Regions from separate parts of the Streptomyces sp. NPDC001599 genome, predicted to be linked through region 3. Evidence: riboswitches for the same ligand, from Rfam matches in the RefSeq annotation. Region 3 holds a riboswitch; each other region holds the start of a gene.

Region 1 (2,257 bases), on a different contig from region 3:
TGACGTCGCCGGTGACGGGGGTGAGCAGGACGCCGTTGCGGTGGTGACCGGTGGCCAGCAGCAGGCCGTCCAGGGCGGTCGGGCCGAGCAGCGGGGCGTTGTCCGGGGAGCCGGGGCGCAGACCCGCGCGGGTCTCCGTCAGGGGCAGCTCCGTGATGCCGGGGACCAGCTCGTGCGCGTCGCGCAGCAGTTCGTAGACGCCGCCCGCGGTGACCGTCGTGTCCCAGCCCAGCTCCTCGCTGGTGGCGCCGACGACCAGCTCGCCGTTCTCCCGGGGCACCAGGTAGACATGGTTGCCGCGCACCACGGCGCGCACGGTCCGGTTCAGCAGCGGCGCCCGTGCCCCCGTCCGCGGCATGGCCAGCCGCAGCACCTGTCCCTTCACGGGCCGCACCGGCGGAATTACTGCCTCCGGCACGCCCCCCAGCCGCCCGCTCAGGCTGCCCCCGGCCAGCACCACCTGCCCGGCCTCCAGGGCGGTGCCGTCGGCGGTGACGACGCCCGCGGCCCGGTCCCCGCGCCCGACGGTGAGCCGCTCGGCCCACACCCGGTGGAAGACCACGCCCGCGTGTTCACAGGCGGCCACCAGCGCGCGGGCGAGGCGGCGGGGGTCGATCTGGTGGTCGCCGTCCACCCGGAGCCCCCCGCGCACGCCCGGCGCGAGCATCGGCTCCAGGCGCCGGCACTCGCGCCCCGACAGCCACTCGGACTCCAGGCCGGAGCGCTGCTGGAGCGCGTGCAGTTCGCGCAGGTGGGCGCGGTCGTCGGCGTCCAGCGCGACGGCGAGCGTGCCGCAGCGCCGGTAACCGAGGTCGTGGCCGGTCAGCTCGGTCAGCTCGGCCGCGAACTGCGGGTAGCGGCGGGCCGAGGCGAGGTTCAGCGCGAGCAGCGTCTCCTCGCCGTAGTGCAGCTCCGTGACGGCGGCGAGCATCCCGGCCGCCACCTGGGCCGCCCCGCCGCCCGGCTCGGGGTCCACGAGGGCGGTGACGAGCCCGCGCCGCGCGGCCCGCCAGGCGGTGACGAGCCCGATGATCCCGCCGCCGACGACGAGCACGTCGGGCGTACGGGACGTACGAGGTGTGTGCGCAGGCGTGTGCGATGGAGACGACAACGGAGACGACATGGGCGTCCAGCCCCTCCCTTCGCCGGCATGACCCGGATCAGGTTCGTACGGTCGGAGGCCGCCAGCCTCCCTCTCAGCCCGGTGCGTCCGGGCTCCCGCGAGTGCTTTACGTCGGCCACCCTAGCCCGCAGCGCGTCGCACGGGTAAGGGAGCCTCACCGACCGGCGAATCGCCGGGTGTCTATGGTGATCGGGTGAGCGAGCAGACGCGGGAACGGGGACAGGGACCGGCGGCGGACGCGGAGCGCCGGGTGGTCGTGGTGGGCGCCGGGATGGCGGGCGTGCAGACCGCGGTCGCCCTGCGGGAACAGGGTTTCACCGGCCCGGTGACCCTGATCGGCGCGGAGCCGCACCAACCGTACGACCGCCCCCCGCTGTCCAAGGCCGTCCTGCTCGGCACCGCCGAGGGCTCCGCCTTCGACGTCGACTTCGAGGCACTCGGCATCACCCTGCGGCTGGGCTGCGAGGCGCTGGGCGTGCGCACCGGCGAGCACGTCCTGGACACCTCCGAGGGGCCCGTGCCGTACGACGTCCTGGTCCTGGCGACCGGTGCCGAACCGGTCCGCCTCCCCGGCGCCGAGGGCGTGCCCGGCGTGCACCTGCTGCGCACCCTGGACGACGCGGAACGACTGCGGCCGGTGCTCGCCCGGCAGCACGACGTCGTGGTCGTCGGCGCCGGCTGGATCGGCGCCGAGTTCGCCACCGCCGCGCGCGAGGCGGGCTGCGCGGTGACCGTGGTGGAGGCCGCCGACCGGCCGCTGGCCGACGCGCTGCCCGCCGAGGTCGCCGCGCCGATGACCGCCTGGTACGCCGACGCCGGAGCCGAACTGCGCACCCACGCGCGCGTGGAGCGCGTCGAGCCCGGCGGCCCCGGTGAGCCCGGCCGGGTCGTCCTCGACGACGGCACCCGGCTGCCCGCCGACGCGGTCGTCGTCGGCATCGGCGCCCGCCCGGCCACCGGCTGGCTCGCCGGCTCCGGCATCGCCCTCGGTGCGCACGGCGAGGTCCTGGCCGACGACCACCTGCGCACCTCCGCGCCGGACGTCCACGCGGTCGGCGACTGCGCCTCCTTCCCCTCCGCCCGCTACGGCGAGCGGCTCCTGGTGCACCACTGGGACAACGCCCTCCAGGGCCC
Region 2 (2,257 bases), on a different contig from region 3:
CCGCACGTCGGACTGGGCGAGCACGTCCCCGATCCGCCCGAGCTGCCAGACCCCGTCGACCTCCAGGCCGCGCGCGACGATGGCGGCGACGGGGTAGGCGAAGAACACCGCGAAGAACGCGACGGGCAGGGCCATGAGGCCGAGCCGAGCCGCGCTCCCGCGCGCGGTCCGCGCCGGCCTCACCGCCTGCTTGCCCTCCCGGCTCACTTCAGTACGAGCGAGGTCCACGACTTGACCCACTGGTCGCGGTTGTCGGCGATCTTCGCCGGGTCGAGGGTCTGCGGGTCCTTCGCCTGCGGCCCGAACTTCGAGAACACCTCGGGGACCCGCGCGCCCTCCCGCACCGGGTAGACGAACATGTTCAGCGGCATGTCCTCCTGGAAGGACTTGCTGAGCAGGAAGTCGAGGAGCGCCTTGCCGCCCTCGGGGTTCTTCGCGTTGCTGAGCAGACCCGCGTACTCGACCTGCCGGAAGCAGGTGCCGTCGGCGACACCCGTGGGGGCGGTGGCCGGCTGCGGGTCGGCGTAGACGACCTCGACGGGCGGGGAGGAGGCATACGACACGACGAGCGGACGGTCGCCCTTGGCCTTCTTGCCGCCGGCCGAGCCGGAGAACTCCTCGTTGTACGCCTGCTCCCAGCTGTCGACGACCTTGACGCCGTTCGCCTTGAGCTTCTTCCAGTAGCCCTCCCAGCCCTCGTCGCCGTACTTGGCGGCGGTGCCGAGCAGGAAGCCGAGGCCGGGCGAGGAGCTGCCCGCGTTCTCGGTGACGAGCAGGTCCTTGTACTCGGGCTTGACCAGGTCGTCGAGGGTCCTGGGCGGGGTCAGCTTGTGCCGGCTGAAGTACGCCTTGTCGTAGTTGACGCAGATGTCGCCGGTGTCGACGGGCGTGACCCGGTGCTCGTCCTGGTCGGCCCGGTACTCGGACCGGACGAGGTCGGACCCCTTGGCCTCGTACGGCTGGAACAGGCCGTTGTCGAGGGCGCGAGAGAGCAGGGTGTTGTCGACGCCGAAGAAGACGTCGCCCTGCGGGTTGTCCTTGGTGAGGATGGCCTTGTTCACGGCCTGCCCGGCGTCGCCGTCCTCCAGGACCTTGACCTTGTAGCCGGACTCCTTCTCGAAGGCGGCGATGACGTCCTTGGACGCGGCCCACGAGTCGTGACTGACCAGGGTCACGGTCTTGGAGCCGCCGGAGCCGCTGCCGCCGGAGCCGTCGGACGAGGACCCGCAGGCGGCCAGCGTGCCGACCATGCCGAGTCCGACGGCCAGGACACTGACCTTCTTGGTGATGCTCACTGAATTCCTCCTGGGTGACCAGGAGAAGACGCGGCCCCGCCCGGAACCCCTGGCGAGGGTCCCGGGCAGGGCGCAACAGCTCGAGTGGTGACCGATCTCCCTACCCAGAATGACCTGGGCCAGGTTCGGAGGGTCTGCGGCCGGTGCCGCACTCTCAGCGCTGTGGCGCTCCCCTGTCGGAATATGAAGATGTGATGACGCTGACGATGTACTGGATGTACTACTGGTACTGCCGCCGGTCAGGTTACCGCTCGCTCGCGGCGAGCTGACCACACGCCCCGTCGATCTCCTGCCCACGGGTGTCCCGGATCGTCACCGGCACACCGTGCGCCGCGATCGCCTCCACGAACGCCTTCTCGTCCTCGGGCCGGGACGCGGTCCACTTGGAGCCGGGCGTCGGGTTGAGCGGGATCAGATTGACGTGCACGGGCCTGCCCTTGAGCAGCCGCCCGAGACGGTCACCGCGCCAGGCCTGGTCGTTGATGTCCCGGATCAACGCGTACTCGATGGACAGCCGACGCCCGGACTTCGCCGCGTACTCGAACCCGGCGTCCAGCACCTCGCGCACCTTCCACCGCGTGTTGACGGGGACGAGGGTGTCGCGCAGCTCGTCGTCGGGGGCGTGCAGGGAGATGGCGAGGCGGCACTTGAAGCCCTCGCCGGTGAAGCGGTGGATCGCGGGGACGAGACCGACCGTGGAGACGGTGATCCCGCGCTGGGAGAGCCCCAGTCCGTCGGGCTCGGGGTCGGTGAGCCGGCGGATGGCGCCGACGACCCGGTTGTAGTTGGCGAGGGGCTCGCCCATGCCCATGAACACGATGTTGCTGAGCCGCGCGGGGCCGCCCGGGACCTCGCCGTCCCTGAGCGCCCGCATGCCGTCCACGATCTGGTGCACGATCTCGGCGGTCGACAGGTTGCGGTCCAGGCCGGCCTGGCCGGTGGCGCAGAACGGGCAGTTCATC
Region 3 (2,257 bases):
CGCCGACGTCTGGGTGACCGTCACGTCGTCGAGGACACCGAGCGAGCCGATGATGACCCCGGCGAGCAGCAGACCGCTCATGTCGATGGACGGGTACAGGCCGTGGATGAGGCCGGTGTTGTCGTCCGTGTTGCCGGTGAGCGCGGCCCAGCCGATGAAGAGCGACCCGAGCACGCCGATCAGCAGCAGCGAGATCAGTGTGCCGAGCACCGCCACGGACGTTCGGGCCGACAGCCCGTGGCACAGGTACAACGCGATCAGCATGATGGCGCTGGACCCGATCACCGCCACGACCAGGGGGTTCGAGCCCTGGAGGATGGCGGGCAGGATGAAGAAGTTCAGCAGCAGGAAGCTGATGGCCAGCGAGACCAGCGCCATGAGTCCGCGCAGCCGTCCGACGACCACGACGGCGAGGGCGAAGATGCCGGCGAGCAGGGCCAGGGGGAGCCTGCGGTTGATGTCGGTCACCGAGTACTGCAGGTCCTTCGGCGCGGAGGGCTCGTAGGCGACCACCACCTTCTGGCCCTCGTGCAGCTGCCGTGACTGGTCCGGCTGCACGATCTCGTCGAACGTGCGGCCCTTGTCGTCGCCGGTGTCGACGCGGATGGTCGCCCGCTTGCAGTCGCCCTTCGCCTGCTGCACCGCGGAGGAACCCTCGGCGGTGGACGTGTCGCCGGTCGGGACACCGCCCGACGCGTTGACGGACTGGCAGCTCAGTTCGACCACCTTGGTGACGGTGGCCTGCTGTGTCTGCCGGTCGAAGCCGACGCCGGTGCGCTCGTGCGGCGGTGCGCCGCCCGGCCACAGCACCGCGAGCCCGACCAGGACGGCCGCGGTGAAGGGGATCAGGATCGCGGCGATGACCTTCCGCAGATGCCGGGAGACGGGAGCCGCCGGTCCGTGCCCGTGCCCGTGCCCGTGCCCGTGCGAGTGCCCGTGCGAGTGCCCGTGCCCGCCCCCCGCACCGTGCCCGTCCCCCGCACCGTGCCCGCCGCCGGCGGCGTGTCCGTGGTCCTCGTCCTGCCCGTAAACCGTCTCCTGTCTGCCGGCGTTCGCCTCGGCAGCGACACCGGGGACGTGGCCGGCTGCCCGGCCGTCGCCCTCTTCGGCGTTCGGTCCGCGGCGGGGCCGGCGCGGTGGGAAGGAGGGGGGCTGCGGTGTGGTCACCGCCCGATCATCGCAAGAACGAGGGGGGCCCTCTGTTCACCGCGCCCGAATGGGCGCTAGCGTGGAGGCACCTTTGTACACGCGGGAGCTCGGAGCACCGGGCTGAGAGGGCGCTGACCTCCGTCCCAGCGATGTTTCACGGGAAACGTCACCGAAGTCGAGTGACGTATCCCACGAAGCGTCGACAGACGGAAGCCGCTGCGTCGACCGCCGAACCTGTTACCGGGTAATGCCGGCGTAGGGAGTAGGTCTCATGACCATCAAGGACGCACGCACGCCTGCCTCCACGCAGAACACCGCCAAGGCGGACACCGCGGCCCCCGCGGAGAACACGGAGGCCGGGAAGTCCATCGGCTGGCACAAGGCGTACGTCGAGGGCTCGCGCCCCGATCTGCGGGTGTCGGTCCGTCAGGTGCACCTCACCAACGGGCAGTCGGTCACGCTGTACGACACCTCGGGCCCGTACACCGATCCACTCGTCGACACCGATGTCCGCAGGGGCCTCGCCCCGCTGCGGGAGAACTGGATCATCGCCCGCGGTGACACCGAGGAGTACGCGGGCCGCCCCGTCCAGCCCGAGGACGACGGAATCAAGCACACCTCGCCGCGCGGCGGCCTGCGCAACCTCGACGCCGTCTTCCCCGGCCGCCCGCGCCAGCCGCGCCGGGGCCGGGACGGCAACGCGGTGACGCAGCTCGCCTACGCGCGACGGGGCGAGATCACTCCCGAGATGGAGTACGTGGCCGTCCGGGAGAACGTCTCCCCGGAGGTGGTCCGCGAGGAGATCGCCGCCGGCCGCGCCGTGCTGCCCGCCAACGTCAACCACCCAGAGATCGAGCCGATGATCATCGGCAAGCGGTTCCTGGTGAAGGTCAACGCCAACATCGGCAACTCGGCGGTGACATCCTCCATCGAGGAGGAGGTGGACAAGATGACCTGGGCGACCCGATGGGGTGCCGACACGGTCATGGACCTCTCCACCGGCCGCAACATCCACACCACCCGCGAATGGGTCCTGCGCAACTCCCCCGTTCCCATCGGAACCGTGCCGCTCTACCAGGCCCTGGAGAAGGTCGACGGCCGCGCCGAG

The links. A riboswitch is a leader RNA that binds a small molecule or an ion and turns the genes downstream of it on or off. The one in region 3 is predicted to bind thiamine pyrophosphate.
Region 1: linked by a shared signal. The riboswitch ahead of thiO (glycine oxidase ThiO) and the one ahead of thiC (phosphomethylpyrimidine synthase ThiC) in region 3 are both predicted to bind thiamine pyrophosphate.
Region 2: linked by a shared signal. The riboswitch ahead of ACFYZ3_RS31625 (thiamine ABC transporter substrate binding subunit) and the one ahead of thiC (phosphomethylpyrimidine synthase ThiC) in region 3 are both predicted to bind thiamine pyrophosphate.

The regions. Positions count from the first base shown of each region.
Region 1 is NZ_JBIAVA010000001.1:648,609-650,865, forward strand. Features, by position in the region: gene thiO (glycine oxidase ThiO) at 1-1,123, opposite strand, end outside; TPP riboswitch at 1,121-1,232, opposite strand; gene ACFYZ3_RS02955 (NAD(P)/FAD-dependent oxidoreductase) at 1,317-2,257, shown strand, end outside.
Region 2 is NZ_JBIAVA010000016.1:126,469-128,725, forward strand. Features, by position in the region: gene ACFYZ3_RS31620 (ABC transporter permease) at 1-228, opposite strand, end outside; gene ACFYZ3_RS31625 (thiamine ABC transporter substrate binding subunit) at 204-1,295, opposite strand; TPP riboswitch at 1,375-1,480, opposite strand; gene rlmN (23S rRNA (adenine(2503)-C(2))-methyltransferase RlmN) at 1,540-2,257, opposite strand, start outside.
Region 3 is NZ_JBIAVA010000022.1:938-3,194, reverse strand. Features, by position in the region: gene ACFYZ3_RS34955 (YibE/F family protein) at 1-1,167, opposite strand, end outside; TPP riboswitch at 1,239-1,428, shown strand; partial or broken gene thiC (phosphomethylpyrimidine synthase ThiC) at 1,421-2,257, shown strand, end outside.